Regions from separate parts of the Alteromonas sp. 38 genome, predicted to be linked through region 2. Evidence: predicted binding sites of a transcription regulator. Region 2 holds the regulator's gene; the other holds the start of a gene.
What was found. Region 2 encodes FliA, which starts transcription of late flagellar genes. Its sites were predicted from a motif close to CTAAAGNTNNNNNNNNNNNNGCCGATA; they were not measured.

Region 1 (6,121 bases), 590 kb from region 2:
GCGGACAATTTGCTATTACAAAGCTAAGAAGGTGCCAGTAACTATTGTGTTTCTATACTGGCTCCCTCTATTAGCATCGCCTACCCTGCTGTTTTAGACGATTGTTGTACGGCGTTATTTAGCTGATTAAGCTCTTTTTCAGTAAGGTTTCGCCATTGGCCTGGCTTTAAGTTACCTAGCTCTAGATGCATAATGCGCGTGCGTTTCAACTTGGTAACTTCATAACCGAGGAACTCGCACATGCGACGGATTTGTCGGTTTAAGCCCTGAGTTAGAATTATTGAAAACTGAAACTTACCACGAGCATTTACCTTACACGGTTTAGTTAACGTTCCTAAAATGGGAACGCCTCTTGCCATTTTTTGTACAAAACGCTCACTGATGGGTTGGTTAACCGTAACTTCGTATTCTTTATCATGGGCATTTTCAGCGCGCAGAATTTTATTCACAATATCGCCATCACTGGTCAGAATAATCAGTCCTTCTGATGGCTTATCGAGTCTGCCTACTGGAAAGATTCTCTGTTTGTGCTTGATTGCATCGATGATATTGCCTTTCACATGACGCTCGGTAGTACAGGTAATGCCAATAGGCTTGTTGTATACCAAGTAAATGCGGTCTGATTTATCTTCGGCTACCGCTTTAACAAGCTTTCCATCAACCTTCACTTTATCGCCTTGCGCAACTTTGGTGCCCAGCTCAGGCAGCTTATCGTTAATGGTAACTCGATTTTGCTCAATTAATTTATCAGCTTCACGTCGTGAGCACAGCCCTGTATCACTGATATATTTATTAAGACGTTTTGTTACCTCAGAGCTCATGCTAAAAGTCCTTACCCTTTTTTCTAAACGACAACGTGAGTAAACCGTGCCGGTTGTATTCTCAACTTTATTACCGTTAATTTTACTATAAAAAAAGCGAGCTAAAAGCTCGCTTTTTTAACATTCAGTTAGTATTAATATTCCCACCAACACTCTTGCCACCACTCAAGGAATTCCTCAAAGTCGATATAGCCGTCGTTATTGCTGTCTATTAATTTAAAACCTTCCTGCACATGGCTGGCTTTTGTTTTTGGCGAAATAACGGTTAATAACTCGATAAACTCCGTTAAATCAATTTGACCATTACCATCTTGGTCGAAGAAGGTAAAATCTTTCTTTATTTCTTCAATTTTTTCGTCTGAAAGTTGAGCGGTCACGCGCTTTCCCTTTTTTTAGCAACTACATAGAGGGTGAGTGTAACGCCGTTATTGAGTAGTGTCTATGCCTGATTTTCTCTTGCTTTTAACGCGCGTTCACGTTGCAAACGGGCTTTTTCTTCACGCTTTTGTTCCATGGTGATTCGCGCCTCTGTACCCACGTGTTCTTGCTGTCTCATCTTCGCAAGATTAACTTGTTTTTCACGTTCACGAAAACGAGAAAGTTGATCTTCTGTATGGGTACCAAAACAATGCGGGCAGCTTACGCCAGACTCATACTTCTCACTTTGCATGTCTTCATCTGTAATCGGTAAGCGACAGGCATAACATTGATGATAATCACTTTTTTCAAGGTCGTGATTCACAGCCACACGATTATCAAATACAAAACAATCGCCTTCCCACAATGATTCTTCTTTTGGTACATCTTCTAAATATTGAAGAATACCGCCTTCCAGATGGTATACCTCGTCAAACCCCTGCTCTTTTAAATAGGCCGTAGATTTTTCACAGCGAATACCGCCGGTGCAAAACATGGCAACTTTTTTGTTTTTCTCTGGGCTTAATGTTTTAGCGACATATTCTGGAAACTCGCGAAAAGTCTCCGTTTTTGGATCGATAGCGTGCTTGAAAGTACCGATTTCGATTTCATAGCCGTTACGGGTATCTATCACGGTGACGTCGGGATCGCTAATTAACGCGTTCCAGTCACTAGGTTTCACGTACGTACCTACGGTTTTACGCGGGTCGATACCTTCAACACCCATGGTGACGATTTCTTTTTTAAGCTTGACCTTGGTGCGATAAAAAGGCTGTTCTTCGTGAAGTGACTCTTTACAAGAGATAGGATTAATTCTCTCGTCGGCGTTAAGATATTGGAGTAACCCATCAATACCTTCTCGCGTGCCTGAAACGGTGCCATTAATGCCTTCGCTGGCAAGTAAAAGCGTACCTTTAATGCCATTAGATTCCATGGCAGTTAATAGTGGTTGACGCATGGCCTCAAAGTTTTCAAGCGCAACGAATTTGTACATCGCGCAAACGATATATTTAGACATAGTAATTTACCTTTGCTAGTTGGAACGTAAAACCAGTGCAAAAATGCGGCGCGCACTATATCAAACCAGTTTTAAAATTTCCAGTTAGGCAGCAAGAAAGGATTCAGACTGCTCAATAATGTCACTAAGCATTGTGTTGTCTTCATCAATAGAGGTGGAATAAGTAGCGGCAATGCGCTTTTGAGTGGCTAACGAACAGTTCGTAATAATATCTTGGCTAATTTTCTTTGCGTCATTGGTTTGTGCAAGAGGTACTGGGTGCATTTCATTGTGAAGACGTACTTCGTCAAACTGAAGTGATGTGGGCTCTTGTAGTGCTACTTGATGCGCTATTGTTTGAGACAATCGATTCATGTGCAACCAGTCTGAGTCACTCGCAAAAAGTGGGGTTTTGCGATAGAAATTAAGTGCTTCTAGCCGTTGCGTAATGTCATTAGTGGCTTCGTTTTCGCTAAGACTTTCTATCGATATCGTGTCGGCAAGCGCACTTTGTTGCATTGCCAAATACAAAGCAAAAAGCGTGGCATTACCCGCTGCTTTTGACAGGGTGCCGTTCCATTCCCATGCCATGCTGGGGTCTATGGATTTTAATTGATTTATATCGTTATCAGACACAAAAATAGGAAGATTTAAAATTCATACCTATGGTGTCGGCAAGATAATGTTTTTCTTAAGCTTATTCTTGCTCTAATCGTTATTTTAAACAATCATGTATAGAACCTCTCAAGTAGTTAAAGTGTCATGGTTATCATTGGATGAAAAATGAACTTTTCGAATAAGCAGGTGCTTATTGTTGAAGATCAACGCCCTTTTCTCTTACTGCTACGTGGATTATTGCACTCCATGGGCGCAAGTGACGTTGTCACCAAATCTTCTGCGGAAAAGGCTTTGTCTCTTTGTAAAAAACAAAAATTTGATATTGTTGTTTGCGATCTTCATTTAGGGGTAGACAAAAAAAACGGTTTCGAGCTTATTGAAGAGCTTAGAATAAAGCGTTTAATTAAGCCCACCACCGTATTTATATTAATTAGCGCTGATAGTGCGCGTCCTATAGTACTTGGCTCTATTGAACGACGCCCTGATGATTATCTTATTAAGCCTTTTTCGCAGGTACAACTTAAAACACGTATTACCCGCGCCTGGCAAAAACGACAATTTTTAGGGACAGTCTTGCAAGAGGTGGCCAATGAAAATATCAACAATGCCATCGATTTGTGTGAAGATCTTATTAGTGCGCCATCGCCCTATAAAGGCACGTGTGAGCAGTTGTTAGTTGAACTGTATTTGCGCCTGGAACAAAACGACAAAGCGTTGGACGTCCTTACGCCCTATTTAGAAGGAAAACCAATAATTTGGGCCAAAGTTGCATTGGCAAAAACCTATCTCGCCTTAGGTAATTACGATAAAGCCATTGGTATTGCCGAGGATATCGTTAAACGCAATCGTTTCAATGCAGAAGCACATGATGTATTGGCTAAAGCCAATGATGCAAAGAACCAAGGTGAAACTGCAATTACTGCGATTAAGCAGGCTATAAAGCTTTCGCCCTTTTCACTTCCTAGGCATTTTAGTGCATGTTCAATTGCCCGTAACCATAACGATTACATTTTAGCCTCTACTTCTAGTTTAGCCATTTGGGATCTATCTAAAAGAACCGTGCATCAAAACAGCCTGCATTGGTGTGGTTTTATTCGAAGCTTGCTTGATGTCGCTGAATATACCGACGACAAACGCACACGAAACCGCTATCAACAAGAGGCTTTACTTGCCCTACAACGAGGTAAGTTTGATGAAAATATATTACGTATAGACGAGGATTTTGATGTCAGTATTTTTGGCAGCATCATTAACGCACGTGTTAATGCTATTGATGGGAAAATGCTGGATGCCAAAAAGAACTTGGCGCAATCACAAGCTGCTATAGACGAAAAGTACACCACGCCACCAATCGCATTTATACCCGATAGCCTTAAAGTCATGTACGACCTTGGTGAATTTGAAGATGCACTGCAACTTCAAGACATTATTAAACAGCAGAATTTAGAATTCGATTCCAACAGTAACTTTTTATTACATTCAGAGTCTGCTAAAGCCCAACAAAATCTTACAAACTATCAGCAGTTTAACCGTGAAGGCATTCAGCTTTACCAACAAGGGCAGTATGAAAAAGCAAAAGACTCCTTTGCCCTTGCACAAGGTTTTTCGCCAGTAAATACCGGTGTAGCCCTTAATCTAATGCAATGCTTATTACAGATATTGAGTAAAAACCAAAAGCCAGACCCTGATTTATTCAGAGAATGCCGACGACTTTATAAACTTATTGATGACATGCCACTAAAGGCCCAACACGAAGAAAAATACACCACGCTTCGCAACGACTTAGACACCTTTATGGGGACAACATAATGACAATAACCCAATCAAAAAACATCTGTGCTCTTGCTAGCCTACTTTCAGCTTTAGCACTCAACGGATGCAGCCAAACACCACCTTGTGAAGACATTGTAGAAGTAAATCGCCAATTGCATGTATGCAAAAGTTTGTCGAAAATTATGAATGACAACCGCTACCCGCAGCAAGCTATGTCAGCGAAAAAACGTTATGAAAGTGAATGCGAGAACTTCAGATACTATCGCGATGATTACGACACTATTTGTAAAGGAGACCAACAAGCCATTGGAAAAAATACGAAAGCGGTGGTTAACAAGGAAAGTTTGCCCCCTAAAGATCACTAAGTAGATGGGTCTTTTTTAATACCCAGCTTTATTATGGAAAGCCGTGCCTGCACCTTACAAACACGACTAGGTTTTATTGGCGGTGTGGTTTTGATTTAGCCATGTTACGGTATGGTGTAGCGCTTTGTTCGTAGTATCATCTATTTAATGAGGCGTTATCAAGTAGACGAGAAAAGGATATAAACATGTCGAAACGCGTTGCAGTGCTAACTTCAGGTGGTGATGCACCAGGAATGAATGCTTGTATTCGAGCTATTGTTATAGCCTGTGAGAGACAAGGGTTCACTCTGTTTGGTTATCAGCATGGATATAATGGCTTACTTGAGCAAGAGTACGAAATACTTGCGCCTCAAGCAACGCACAACCTCATACAACAAGGAGGTACCGTGCTGCACAGCGCCCGCTGTGAACCGTTCAAAACCGACGAAGGTGCAAAAACTGCGGCGACTAACCTTACTAAACTAGAGATTGATACCCTAATTGTGATTGGCGGCGACGGGTCTTTTAGAGGCGCTGATCACTTAGCAGATTTTTGGCACGGTCAAATTATTGGTATTCCCGGCACAATAGATAATGATGTTGCTGGCACTGATGCCACCATTGGTTATTACACCGCTATCGATACCGTTGTCTCATCAGTCGATAAAGTGAGAGACACCGCAGACGCTTTTGAACGCATTTTCATTGTAGAAGTGATGGGCAGACACGCCGGCTTTCTTGCATTAAATTCAGCCCTCGCCTCGGCAGCCGACTATGTTATTTTACCAGAAACGTTTAATCAATGTGACTTAGAACTAGACAAAATTACTGAGCAAATTGAGAAGAGAAGACAACGCAAAGGCGCAATTAGTTTTATCATAGTGGTAGCTGAAAATGTCTGGCCTGGTGGACTTAACGATTTGGCCGACAAACTGGTATATAAAACCCAGTCTGAAGTTCGCCCTGTTACGCTAGGCCATGTACAGCGAGGGGGGTCACCGGTAAGTCAAGACAGGTTACTTGCCACTAAGTTAGGCACTTATGCGGTGAGTTTAGTGGGCAGTGACACCAATGGTATTATGGTAGGTGAACTCAATGGTACGCCTAGTGAAATTGCCTTAACGGAAACATGGGAGAAGGATAAACCCTTA
Region 2 (12,246 bases):
ATCCACATGATTGTGTTGAGCTTTCATGCGTTCCCGATAGGAGAAGCATGGTGGACAGGGGAGCAGTTTAGGGAAATTGCCCACTGGGGCGGGTGGATGTTTATCTCCGCGATTACGCTATCATTGGCGCCCATTGTTTCACTCCTTATTGTGAATTTAGCGTTTGGTGTAATGACCAAAGCGGCACCTCAACTTAATATTTTTAGTATTGGTTTTTCTATTGCACAGGTGATGGGCTTGCTCATCATCTGGATAACCCTAGATAACTTTACCGCGCATTTTGAAACGCAGTGGCTGCGGGCAGAGCAGTTTATGTGTCAACTTCTTAGGATTTGCCCATGAAAATAAGTCAGGTGATACATGGCTGATTCCGATTCTAGCGAAAAAACAGAAGACCCCACGGGGAAAAAACTCGAAGACACTCGAAAAAAAGGGCAGATAGCCCGATCCCGAGAACTATCGACAACTTTAGTGCTGGTGGTCAGTGCCTTTATGTTTTTGTTCGTTGGGGGCTGGATTGCAGAGTCGGTATTCAAGCTGACGCAACGTATGTTCGTTTTGTCGCGAGATGAAACCTACGATACCACCCATATGTTTGGCGCATGGGGCGAAGCCATTTCTACGGTCAGCGTACCTGTATTGGTTTATATGACGGTGGCCATGCTAGCCGGAATATACGGTTCTATCGCATTAGGCGGCTACAACTTTACGTGGGAAGGTGCCAAGTTCAAAGGGTCTAAAATGAGCCCGCTTAGTGGGTTTAAGCGTATGTTTGGCATGAATGGTTTGGTTGAGTTAATTAAATCCATCGCCAAAGTGGTTGTTATCGTTGGGATGGCGTTAGGCGCACTGCTGTTTTTTGAAGATGAAGCGCTACACCTTGATTTAGAGCTGTACCCAGGCAATATTTTTCACGCGTTAGATATACTGAAGTGGGCCTTTATTATGTTGGTTTGCGGCATGATACCTATTGCACTTATTGATGTGCCTTATCAAATGTATAAGCACAACAAAGAAATAAAGATGACTAAACAAGAGGTGAAAGACGAGCGTAAAAACTCTGAAGGTGATCCTTTGGTAAAAGGGCGAATTCGTCGCTTACAGTATCAAGCTGCCACCAAGCGCATGATGCAAGAAGTTCCTCAGGCCGATGTAGTTGTGACCAACCCTACCCATTATTCTGTCGCCATAAAGTATGATGACAGCGGCAATCGCGCCCCAGTGGTTGTGGCAAAAGGTACCGATGAATTGGCGATGCATATTCGTAAAATAGCCACCGCCAACGATGTGCCACTTATTCCATCACCAATGCTAGCCCGCGCAGTGTACTACTCTACTGAAATTGATGGTGAAGTACCTAACGCCTTGTTTATGGCGGTAGCGCAAGTGTTAGCGCACGTTTATCAGTTAAAAGCACACAGAGCGGGTAAAGGAAAACGACCCAAGCCGCTTAAACGTGATTTACCCATACCACCAGAACTGCGCCGCTAAGGCGCTGCTATCAGCTTAAATTAACGCTTAAATCGAAGCTTATAGCGAGCCACTCTTAACTGTAGTTCTGCGAATTGCGGCCCCCACTTACGTTTAATCGGTTTTGTATAAATCTGGCACGGTAGTTGTAATAGTCATTGAAAGATAGCGTTTAGCGTCAATTTTCCGATAGAGAGACTCCCTGCAATGCAGTTATCCGGTTACCTACAGCGATTCGATAAAAGTCAGCTGCAGAACATTACCAGTGGCTTAGGCGCTCCCATTGTTCTTCTTGCCATTATGGGCATGGTTATTCTTCCCATGCCGCCATTTTTACTCGACGTATTGTTCAGCTTCAATATTGCGCTGTCTTTAGTCATTATTTTGGTGGCGGTATTAACCCAAAAACCGGTTGATTTCGGTATTTTTCCCCTTGTGTTGTTGATTGCTACCGTACTGCGGTTGGCGTTAAACGTTGCCTCCACGCGTGTCGTCCTGCTATATGGACATGAAGGCGGGGATGCTGCAGGTAAGGTTATCGAAGCATTTGGTGCTGTGGTAATTGGAGGCAACTATGCGGTGGGGGTGGTGGTCTTTGCTATCTTGCTCATTATCAACTTTAAAGTAGTGACCGCGGGTGCAGGTCGAATTTCAGAAGTAAGTGCTCGCTTTACTCTTGACGCTATGCCAGGTAAGCAAATGGCTATTGATGCCGATTTGAATGCGGGTTATATCGACCAAGATCAGGCGCGTGCTCGCCGAGAAGAAATAACCGCCGAAGCAGATTTCTATGGCTCGATGGACGGTGCGTCAAAATTTGTGAAAGGTGACGCTGTTGCCGGCCTCTTTATCATGCTTATCAATATTGTGGGTGGCCTTTTTATTGGCATGATTCAACACGGGTTAAGTTTTGGAAATGCCATCGAGGTTTACACCATTTTAACCATTGGTGACGGTTTGGTGGCGCAAATACCCTCACTGTTACTGTCTGTGGCTACCGCTATTATTGTTACCCGAGAAAACGAAACCCAAGAAATGGGCAAAGAAATTCGTAGTCAATTGGGTAATAGCCAAGCCCTTTATATTGCCTCTGGTGTGTTATTCGTTATGGGTATTATCCCCGGCATGCCTCATTTAGCCTTTATTGGTTTTTCAGTGCTTATAGCCGGTTACGCCTACTGGCAGGGGGTTGCGGCTAAACGCGAGGCAGAAAAGCCTAAAACCCCAGCAAACATAGTGAAAGATGACACTGTTGCGCCTGAAATAAAAGAGCTTGGGTGGGATGATGTGCAGCATGTCGACACCATCGGCTTAGAAGTCGGGTACCGACTAATCCCCTTAGTAGATAAGTCTCAGGGCGGAGAACTGCTCACTCGTATTAAAGGGGTTCGTAAGAAGTTATCTCAAGAGCTAGGCTTTCTTATTCCACCGGTACACATTCGTGACAATCTAGATTTAGAGCCTAACCTGTACACCATTGCGATGTTGGGTGTAACCATTGGCGATGCGCAAATAAGCCACGATGAAGAGCTTGCGATTAATCCGGGTCAAGTATTTGGCAAACTGGAAGGTCGTGCTACCAAAGACCCTGCCTTTGGCTTAGATGCGGTATGGATCAAACCGAATAAGCGTGAGCATGCGCAAACACTGGGTTATACCGTGGTTGATGCTGCTACTGTGGTTGCTACTCACTTAAGTCAATTGCTGACAAACAACGCCTACCAACTACTTGGACATGAAGAAGCTCAACAGCTACTAGATATGCTAGCCAAGCAGCATCCTAAATTAGTTGAAGGGTTAGTCCCTGATATTCTGCCGTTGAGCACTATCGTTAAAGTGCTGCAAACCTTGCTATTTGAAGGGGTGCCTATTCGTGACATGCGTACCATTGTACAAACCCTGAGCGAATACGGCCCACGTAGCCAAGACCCAGATGTACTGGTGTCTGCGGTACGAATTGCGCTTAAACGTCTAATCACCCAAGAAATTACCCAAGGGGCGAAAGAGATACCCGTCATAACCTTGGCGCCAGAGTTGGAACAGATGTTGCACCAGTCATTACAAGCAGGTGGCGAAGATGGCGCTGGTATAGAACCAGGACTGGCCGATAAGCTGCAAAAATCATTGCAGCAAGCTAGTCAGCAACAAGAATTAGAAGGTGAGCCTGCGGTACTTCTCACTTCCGGTATGTTGCGCCCCGTACTATCTCGCTTCTTAAAGTATTCGGTCGCGGGTTTACATGTACTTTCCTATCAGGAAGTACCCGACGATAAGCAGATAAAAATAGTCAGTTCGGTCGGTCAATAATCTGACACTGGGTGATTGGAGAGTTTTCAATGAAAATCAGACGTTTCTTTGGCAAAGATATGCGAGAAGCTTTAAGCCAAGTTAAAGCGGAATTGGGTAGCGATGCCGTTATCATGTCGAACCGAAAGCTTGCTGACGGTATCGAGCTGGTAGCCGCTTACGATAAAGAGCCAGAAGCCAAACTGTCGATTAAAAAGCCTGTACCTAGAGCACCAGGTCAAGCGAAAGCGGCTGTACCTAGTCTTAGTGAAATCATCGGTGATGATGGTCCAGATAGCTTAAAAGCACTGTTGGAAAAACAACATGGTGGCAGCATTCAAAGCTCATCTTCAGCACCTAGTGCCAACGCTCAGCATGCCAATCAAATTGCCTCGCACTTAGACTTTTCAGAAGCCTTTATCGACGATGTAGAAGCAAATCAAAACACCTCTGAATTCCCTAGCCATCAGGCATCTAGCCTGAATGAAAGTATTGATAAAAGCAGAGCTCCTCAGTCTGACGAATTGTCTCAGATTAAAGAAGAGTTGGCGTCACTACGAAATGTACTTCAATACCAAGTGGCCGATTTGATGGAAGCAAAAAGTCGTCGTCAGCAACCTGTACATCACTATTTGATTCAGCGTCTAACCGATATGGGACTGAGTCAATCACTGGCAGAGCAACTAATTAGTTACACGCCGTCGCATTACAACGAGCGTGACGCTTGGGTTTATCTTTTAAACCTATTGGCTAATCGCATTAATGTGACAGGTAACGATATACTTACGCAAAAGGGCGCAGTTGCGTTAGTGGGTCCTACCGGAACAGGTAAAACCACCACAGTCGCTAAATTAGCTGCTCGCTATGCACAGAAATATGGTGCTGACTCCGTTGCCATGATTACGATAGATACCTATCGTATTGCAGCGTTTGAGCAATTAGCCACATATGGAAAAATTATTGGCTGCACAGTGCGTAAAGCACAAAGTAGTGAAGAATTATCAGATTTATTGTTTCAATTACGCCATAAGAGACTAGTGTTAATTGATACGGCAGGCTTTAGTCAGCGAGATAGTCGATTAATTAAACAGATAAATCAATTTGATAACGGTCAAATGCAGCCAGTGAAAAAATACCTAGTAGCGCAAGCGAATACCCAATATGCTGCGTTACAACGTATTATAGATGCGTACGAAGGGGTGGAACTTAGCGGTTGTATCTTTACAAAGCTTGATGAGTGCTACTCTCTAGGCGAAGTGCTTAGCGCAGCGGTGGAGTACCAGTTACCTGTCAGTTATGTAACAGATGGACAGAAAGTTCCTGAAGACATTAAGATTGCAGAAGCAAAATCTTTAGTATCTGCTGCTGCAAAGCTTTATAAAAAGTACGGTTTGAATCATACTACTAGTAACAATGTGGTTAAAACAGCACGAGCAGTATGATTGATGATCAAGCGAGTAGCTTACGAAAAATGAAGCAATCACGATTAATCAAAGTTATCGCCGTCACCGGAGGTAAAGGTGGCGTTGGTAAAACAAATATTACGCTAAACACGGCTATTGCTATGGCAAAGCAGGGAAAGCGGGTAATGGTATTGGATGCAGACTTAGGTCTGGCCAATGTGGATGTAATGCTAGGATTGCGAGTAGAGAAAAACCTCTCCCACGTATTATCTGGTGAGTGTACCTTGGACGATGTTCTCGTTACGGGCCCTCACGGTATAAAAATAGCACCAGCCACATCAGGTTCTCAATCAATGGCAGAGCTATCACCAACGCAGCATGCAGGGCTTATTAGAGCTTTCAGCGAATTGCGTTCGCCCATTGATGTGCTTATCGTCGATACCGCAGCAGGTATCTCCGATATGGTGCTAAGTTTCTCCAAAGCCTCTCAAGATATTATGGTGGTAGTGTGCGATGAGCCTACTTCACTCACCGATGCCTATGCGTTAATTAAAATTCTTAACAGAGAGCACGGTGTCTTTCGCTTCAAAGTGGTCGCCAATATGGTCCGCGATGTTAGAGAAGGGCAGGAACTCTTCAGCAAACTATCGAAAGTAACAGGGCGATTTTTGGATGTTGCGCTAGAATTGGTGGCAACGGTTCCTTTTGACGAGAACATACGACGAGCGGTACGTAAGCAAACGTCAATTGTAGATGCTTATCCAAGTTCTCCTGCGGCAGTGGCGATTAGCCAGCTAGCAGCCAAAGCAGCATCTTGGCCTATTCCTGCGCAACCAGGAGGTCACTTAGAGTTTTTTATTGAACAACTAATAGCAGATAAAGCAGTAGGAAGTCAGCGTTGAATAGCAAAGCAGCCGCTTATCAACAGCAAACGGACAAGTCACAGTTAGTTGAGCGTCACGCTTCGCTGGTGAAGCGAATAGCACACCACTTAATGGCGAGACTGCCAGCCAGTGTACTTGTCGACGATTTAATCCAATCCGGTATGATTGGACTGCTAGAAGCTGCACGAAATTTTGACGGTTCCAAAGGCGCAAGCTTCGAAACCTTTGCGGGTATACGTATTCGTGGCGCGATGCTTGATGAAATCAGAAAAGGTGATTGGACACCTCGTTCCGTGCACAAAAACGGACGAGCCATTACCGAAGCAATCTCTCAAGTTGAAGGTGAAACTGGTCGTGACGCGCGAGATGTTGATATTGCAGCTAAAATGAATGTAAGCATGCAAGATTATCATCAAATGCTTAACGAAGTGAATGCCGGTAAATTGGTGGGGATCGAAGATTTAGGGGTTTCTGAAGATGTTATTTCTACAGAAAAAAACCGAGGTAGCGACGCGCCGTTAGAAGATTTGATGCAAGGGGCTTTCCAAAAAGCGCTAGCACATGCTATTACTACATTACCCGAACGGGAAGCGATTGTACTTTCTTTATACTATGATGAAGAACTGAACCTTAGAGAAATTGGCGAAGTTCTTGATGTTAGTGAATCGCGAGTGAGCCAAATTCATAGTCAGGCCATGTTAAAACTCAAATCACGAATGAAATCGTGGCAAGTTGACGAAGAATAGAAATTAATAACAATTAACCCCTCATTGGAGGCTATTTTGGATAAAAGTATGAAAATTCTCGTGGTTGACGATTTTTCTACCATGAGACGTATCATAAAGAACCTGCTAAAAGATTTGGGTTTTGCCAATATCCAGGAAGCGGACGACGGTAACACCGCGCTACCTATGCTACAACAAGGTGATTTTGACTTTGTTGTAACAGATTGGAATATGCCAGGTATGCAAGGTATCGATTTATTACGCGCTATACGTGCAGATGATAAGTTGAAACACCTACCGGTTCTTATGGTGACAGCAGAAGCGAAGAAAGAACAAATCGTTGCCGCAGCGCAAGCTGGTGTGAATGGTTATGTTGTTAAACCTTTCACTGCCGCTACGTTGAAAGAAAAATTAGATAAAATCTTCGAACGTTTAGGTTGATCCAGACGCTCACCAGAGAAATGAGGTTTACTGGATGTCGACAAATGAAAGTGTCTCTATAACGCTCGAAGAAGCCAAAAAATTGGTAGCGTATCTTGAAGAGGGCGATAACGCATCAGCGAACGCTGTCTTAGAAGCTGTTTCGATGAAAGAGTCCATTGAGCTCTTTGCTGAAGTTGGTAAATTAACGCGTCAACTTCATGACTCGTTAAATAACTTCCAAATCGATGAACGTATTAAAAATTTAACCGTTGATGACATTCCTGATGCGCAAACGCGACTCATGTACGTTATCGAAGAAACGGAAAAAGCTGCCAATACCACCATGGATGCAGTTGAAGAGAGTATGCCAATTGCTGAAGTGCTCTCTACCCGCATCGAGAAAATCATGCCGGAGTGGAAAAAACTGATGAATCGTCAACTTGAGTTGGGTGAATTCAAAGTTTTATGTGCAGATTTAGACGAATTGCTAGAAGACGGATCGAAACAATCGGCTAAGCTTACATCATTGCTTACCGAAGTGTTAATGGCACAAGGTTACCAAGATCTTACCGGTCAAGTTATTCGCAGAGTGATTGAACTCGTAAAAGAAGTGGAAGATAGCTTAGTTAATATGCTTACGATGTTCGGTGAACCCGAACAGGCGGAACTAGGCAAGCCATCTGAAGCGAAAGTCGAAAAAGTTAACAAGATCGATAGTGTCGAAGCCGAAGGTCCAATTATTGATGCAGACCAACGCGATGATGTTGTATCTGGCCAAGATGACGTAGATGATCTTTTGTCTAGCTTAGGTTTTTAGGGGAGCGGGCGCATGGCGTTTGATGTTGACGAGGATATATTACAGGACTTTCTAGTTGAAGCTGGGGAGATCCTTGAACAATTACAAGAACAGCTCGTTGATCTGGAAAATAATCCTGAAGATGCAGATTTACTTAATGCTATCTTTCGTGGTTACCATACCGTAAAAGGTGGCGCCGGCTTTTTGTCGCTTACCGAATTAGTTGAAATTTGCCACGGTGCAGAAAACGTTTTCGATGTAATGCGAAACGGACAACGTACTCTTACGCCTGAATTAATGGACACCATTCTTCAGGCCACCGATGTAGTCGTAGAGATGTTTGAGCGTGTTAAAGCGCAAGAACCCCTAGTGCCTGCAGACGCAAAACTTGTTGATTTGCTACATAAGTTAAGCACCCCAGAAACCCCAGACGAAAATATCTTTGGTGACAGCAGTGACGCGGGTGAAACTCCTGTTGCCGAGGAAGAGTTCGCGTTGGAAGAAGCGCCCGTATCTGAAGGGCCTGCTGATAGTGGCGATGGCGGCATTGACGAAATTTCTGAAGATGAATTTGAAGCCTTGCTTGATGAACTTCATGGTTCGAGTGCGCCGGGCAAACCTGCGCCTAAGGCAGAACCAAAAGCGGCTGCACCGGCAGCCGGTGGTTCAGGTGATGATATTACCGACGATGAATTTGAAGCACTGTTAGACGAACTCCACGGCAAAGGTAAATTCAAAGAAGAAGAACCAGCGCCTGCGGCTGCACCGAAAGCGGCAGCACCTAGTGGTGAAGAAATTACCGATGATGAGTTTGAAGCACTACTTGACCAATTACATGGCTCAGGGCAAGGGCCTACGGCTCAAGGGACTGAGCCTGAAGCAAATACACCGCCTGTAGATAAAAAAGCGACGGAAGCGATTCAGAAGGCTAAAGCAGAACAATCTGCCGCTAGTACGCCTGCTAAATCAACGCCTGCCGGGAAAGCACCCGCACCTAGTCCAGCAGCTAAGAAGACGGCAGAGCCGGCTAAACCCGCTGCTAAAAAAGACGATAAAAAAGCAACGCCTGCTCCTCCTCAAGCAGAAACCACAGTGCGTGTTGATACCAAACGCCTAGACCAAATTATGAATATGGTTGGCGAGTTAGTATTAGTACGAAATCGTTTGCTGAGTTTAGGAATAACCAATGCCGACGAAAGTATGTCGAAGGCAATTGCTAACCTAGATGTGGTAACGGGCGATTTGCAGGGTGCGGTTATGAAAACCCGTATGCAGCCAATTAAGAAAGTGTTTGGCCGCTTCCCTCGCGTTGTTCGAGACTTAGCACGTACTTTGAAAAAAGAAATCACCTTAGAATTAGAAGGTGAAGAGACAGATTTAGATAAAAATCTGGTAGAAGCACTTGCCGACCCACTGGTTCACTTAGTGAGAAATTCGGTAGATCACGGTATTGAAATGCCAGATGATCGTGTGGCTACAGGTAAAACTCGAATGGGAACCGTGAGACTATCGGCTTCTCAAGAGGGTGACCATATCCTACTTACCATCGAAGATGACGGTAAGGGAATGGATGCAGAAAAACTAAAAGAGATTGCTATAAGCCGAGGTGTTTTAGACGCCGATGCGGCTGCGCGTATGTCTGATGTTGAAGCGTTCAACCTTATTTTTGCACCAGGGTTCTCAACCAAAACTGAGATAAGTGATATCTCGGGTCGTGGTGTAGGCATGGATGTGGTTAAAACAAAAATTAACCAGCTTAACGGTACTATTAATATTGATTCCCAGCTTGGAAAAGGTACTCGACTCGATATTAAAGTTCCACTAACGCTTGCGATATTACCTACCCTAATGATTGTGGTTGGCAAACAAACATTTGCGTTACCGTTAGGAGCGGTCAACGAAATTATCAATATGGACATCAAGAAAACCAATACGGTTGATGGCCAATTAACCATGATAGTTCGTTCTAAAGCGATACCACTGTTCTTCCTCGGAGAATGGTTGATCCGCGGACCTAAAAATATAAGCAAAGAAAAAGGTCACGTCGTCGTGGTTCAAATAGGCACCCAGCAAGTTGGATTTGTTGTTGATGCGCTAATAGGCCAAGAAGAAGTGGTTATAAAACCATTAGATGCCTTATTACAGGGAACGCCTGGTATGGCGGGAGCAACTATTACATCTGACGGTGGAATTGCACTCATCTTAGATGTCCCTAGCTTACTGAAGCGTTATGCTCGAAAGCCTTTAAAGTAATACGGCGTAACAGATAGGAAATTAACATCCATGGTCTTTAAAGTCCTGGTCGTGGACGATTCTACTTTTTATCGTCGTCGAGTTCGTGAAATTCTCGACGATGATAGAGAACTTGAAGTTATTGGTGAAGCTCGTAACGGGCAAGATGCTCTAGACAAAATAGATACACTGCTACCTGATGTAGTTACAATGGATGTGGAAATGCCGATAATGGATGGTATTTCGGCGGTAAAAGCCATTATGGAAAAACGGCCGGTGCCTATTTTGATGTTTTCGTCTCTTACGCACCATGGTGCGCAAGCAACGCTAGATGCGTTAGAAGCCGGTGCATTAGATTTTCTGCCAAAGAAATTCGAAGATATCGCCCAAGACCGTAAAGATGCAGCACGACTGCTCTGTACAAAAGTGAGATTGATTGCACGGCGTGGTGTCGGCATAAAACGCCCTGTATTAAAGCGTATTGAAAGTAGAAAGTTCCCTGATAACGCGCCAAAACAAGCGTTTTTCAAAAGTTCTAGTCTACTTAGCGGAAGGAAAGATGCCACGAGGCAGCCCACAGTTTCCTCGATTAAGGCTTCTGGTAAAAGGTATAAGTGTTTAGCAATTGGTGCATCTACGGGTGGTCCAGTGGCATTGCAGAAGATATTGGTATCACTGCCATCAGACTTTCCTTATCCAATTGTACTGGTACAACATATGCCCGGTACCTTTACTAACGCATTTGCACAGCGGCTTAATTCTCATTGCGACATTAGGGTTAAAGAAGCTGAACATGGCGACATATTAAAACCAGGGTGTGCTTATTTAGCCCCCGGTGGCAAACAAATGTTGATAGAGGGTTCCGGCTCTCATAAGAAAGTAGTAATTACCGACGCTAACCCGTCTGATAAAATCAATTATAAGCCGAGTGTTGATTTAACCTTCGGTTCGCTAGCCAAAGCTTATGGTGGCGATTTATTGGGTATTATTTTAACTGGCATGGGCGCTGATGGACGAGAAGGCTGCCGTTCGATGAAAGATAACGGCGCTACCATTTGGGCTCAAGATCAGGATTCATGTGTTGTTTATGGCATGCCTCAAGCGGTAGCTGCTGCAAACATATCGGTTAATAGTATAGATATAGATGACATGAGCAGCTGTATTCTAACCGAAATGAGATAGCTCAAATGCAGCGTTAGTGCTGTCTTTGAATGAACAACAACCCAAGTAAATATAAGCTGGGAATTAAAACGATGAAGGTGTGGACAGTTGCAAACCAGAAAGGCGGAGTTGGTAAAACAACAACGACAGTAACCTTAGGTGGTTTGTTAGCTCAGCGCGGGAAGCGAGTATTGATGGTTGATACCGATCCCCACGCCTCATTGAGTTATTATTTCGGCATAGATGCAGAGTTGCTGAGTCAATCTGTCTACGACATTTTTATTAAGTCTTCTGACATCACTGCCGATATGGTCATGGACTGTTTGTGTCCAACTAAGCTAGATAATTTGTACGTTTTGCCCGCTACCATGGCATTAGCCACATTAGACAGAACAATGGGAAGCGAGCAAGGAATGGGCTTAGTGCTGAAAAAAGCGCTGGCCAAAGTAGAGAATGAATTTGATGTCGTCATTATTGATTGCCCGCCAGTACTTGGTGTACTTATGGTCAACGCATTGGCAGCATGTAACAAAGTGATAGTGCCGACACAAACAGAGTATTTGGCGCTGAAAGGCTTAGATAGAATGATACGCACCATGGAAATAATGGGGCGCTCTCTGCAAAAGTCTTTTGACACTGTAATTATTCCTACTATGTTCGACAAACGCACTAACGCAGCACTTGAATCAAGAAAGCGTTTAATGAGCGATTATGGAGAGCGGGTTTGGCAAGGTGTAATTCCCGTAGATACGCATTTTAGAGATGCGAGTTTAGTACAGTTGCCAATTTCCGCAGCATACCCGAAAACCCGAGGGGTAACGGCTTACAGCAAGTTACTTGAGGTTTTGGAGAAGTAAAGTTAGATG

Region 1: FLAVO9R_RS07655 (VC2046/SO_2500 family protein) is a predicted target of FliA. The motif match lies at 2,905-2,931, and genes of this name have one in related genera.

What each region holds. Positions count from the first base shown of each region.
Region 1 covers NZ_LR733300.1:1,786,410-1,792,530, reverse strand. The annotation lists gene rluF (23S rRNA pseudouridine(2604) synthase RluF) at 81-821, opposite strand; gene FLAVO9R_RS07665 (EF-hand domain-containing protein) at 956-1,198, opposite strand; gene trhO (oxygen-dependent tRNA uridine(34) hydroxylase TrhO) at 1,261-2,256, opposite strand; gene FLAVO9R_RS07655 (VC2046/SO_2500 family protein) at 2,341-2,826, opposite strand; gene FLAVO9R_RS07650 (response regulator) at 3,019-4,662, shown strand; gene FLAVO9R_RS07645 (hypothetical protein) at 4,662-4,991, shown strand; gene FLAVO9R_RS07640 (ATP-dependent 6-phosphofructokinase) at 5,177-6,121, shown strand, end outside.
Region 2 covers NZ_LR733300.1:1,188,695-1,200,940, forward strand. The annotation lists gene fliR (flagellar biosynthetic protein FliR) at 1-342, shown strand, start outside; gene flhB (flagellar biosynthesis protein FlhB) at 361-1,491, shown strand; gene flhA (flagellar biosynthesis protein FlhA) at 1,678-3,777, shown strand; gene flhF (flagellar biosynthesis protein FlhF) at 3,807-5,198, shown strand; gene FLAVO9R_RS05095 (MinD/ParA family protein) at 5,195-6,061, shown strand; gene FLAVO9R_RS05100 (RNA polymerase sigma factor FliA) at 6,058-6,789, shown strand; gene cheY (chemotaxis response regulator CheY) at 6,826-7,209, shown strand; gene FLAVO9R_RS05110 (protein phosphatase CheZ) at 7,244-8,008, shown strand; gene FLAVO9R_RS05115 (chemotaxis protein CheA) at 8,021-10,240, shown strand; gene FLAVO9R_RS05120 (protein-glutamate methylesterase/protein-glutamine glutaminase) at 10,271-11,401, shown strand; gene FLAVO9R_RS05125 (ParA family protein) at 11,473-12,237, shown strand; gene FLAVO9R_RS05130 (chemotaxis protein CheW) at 12,244-12,246, shown strand, end outside.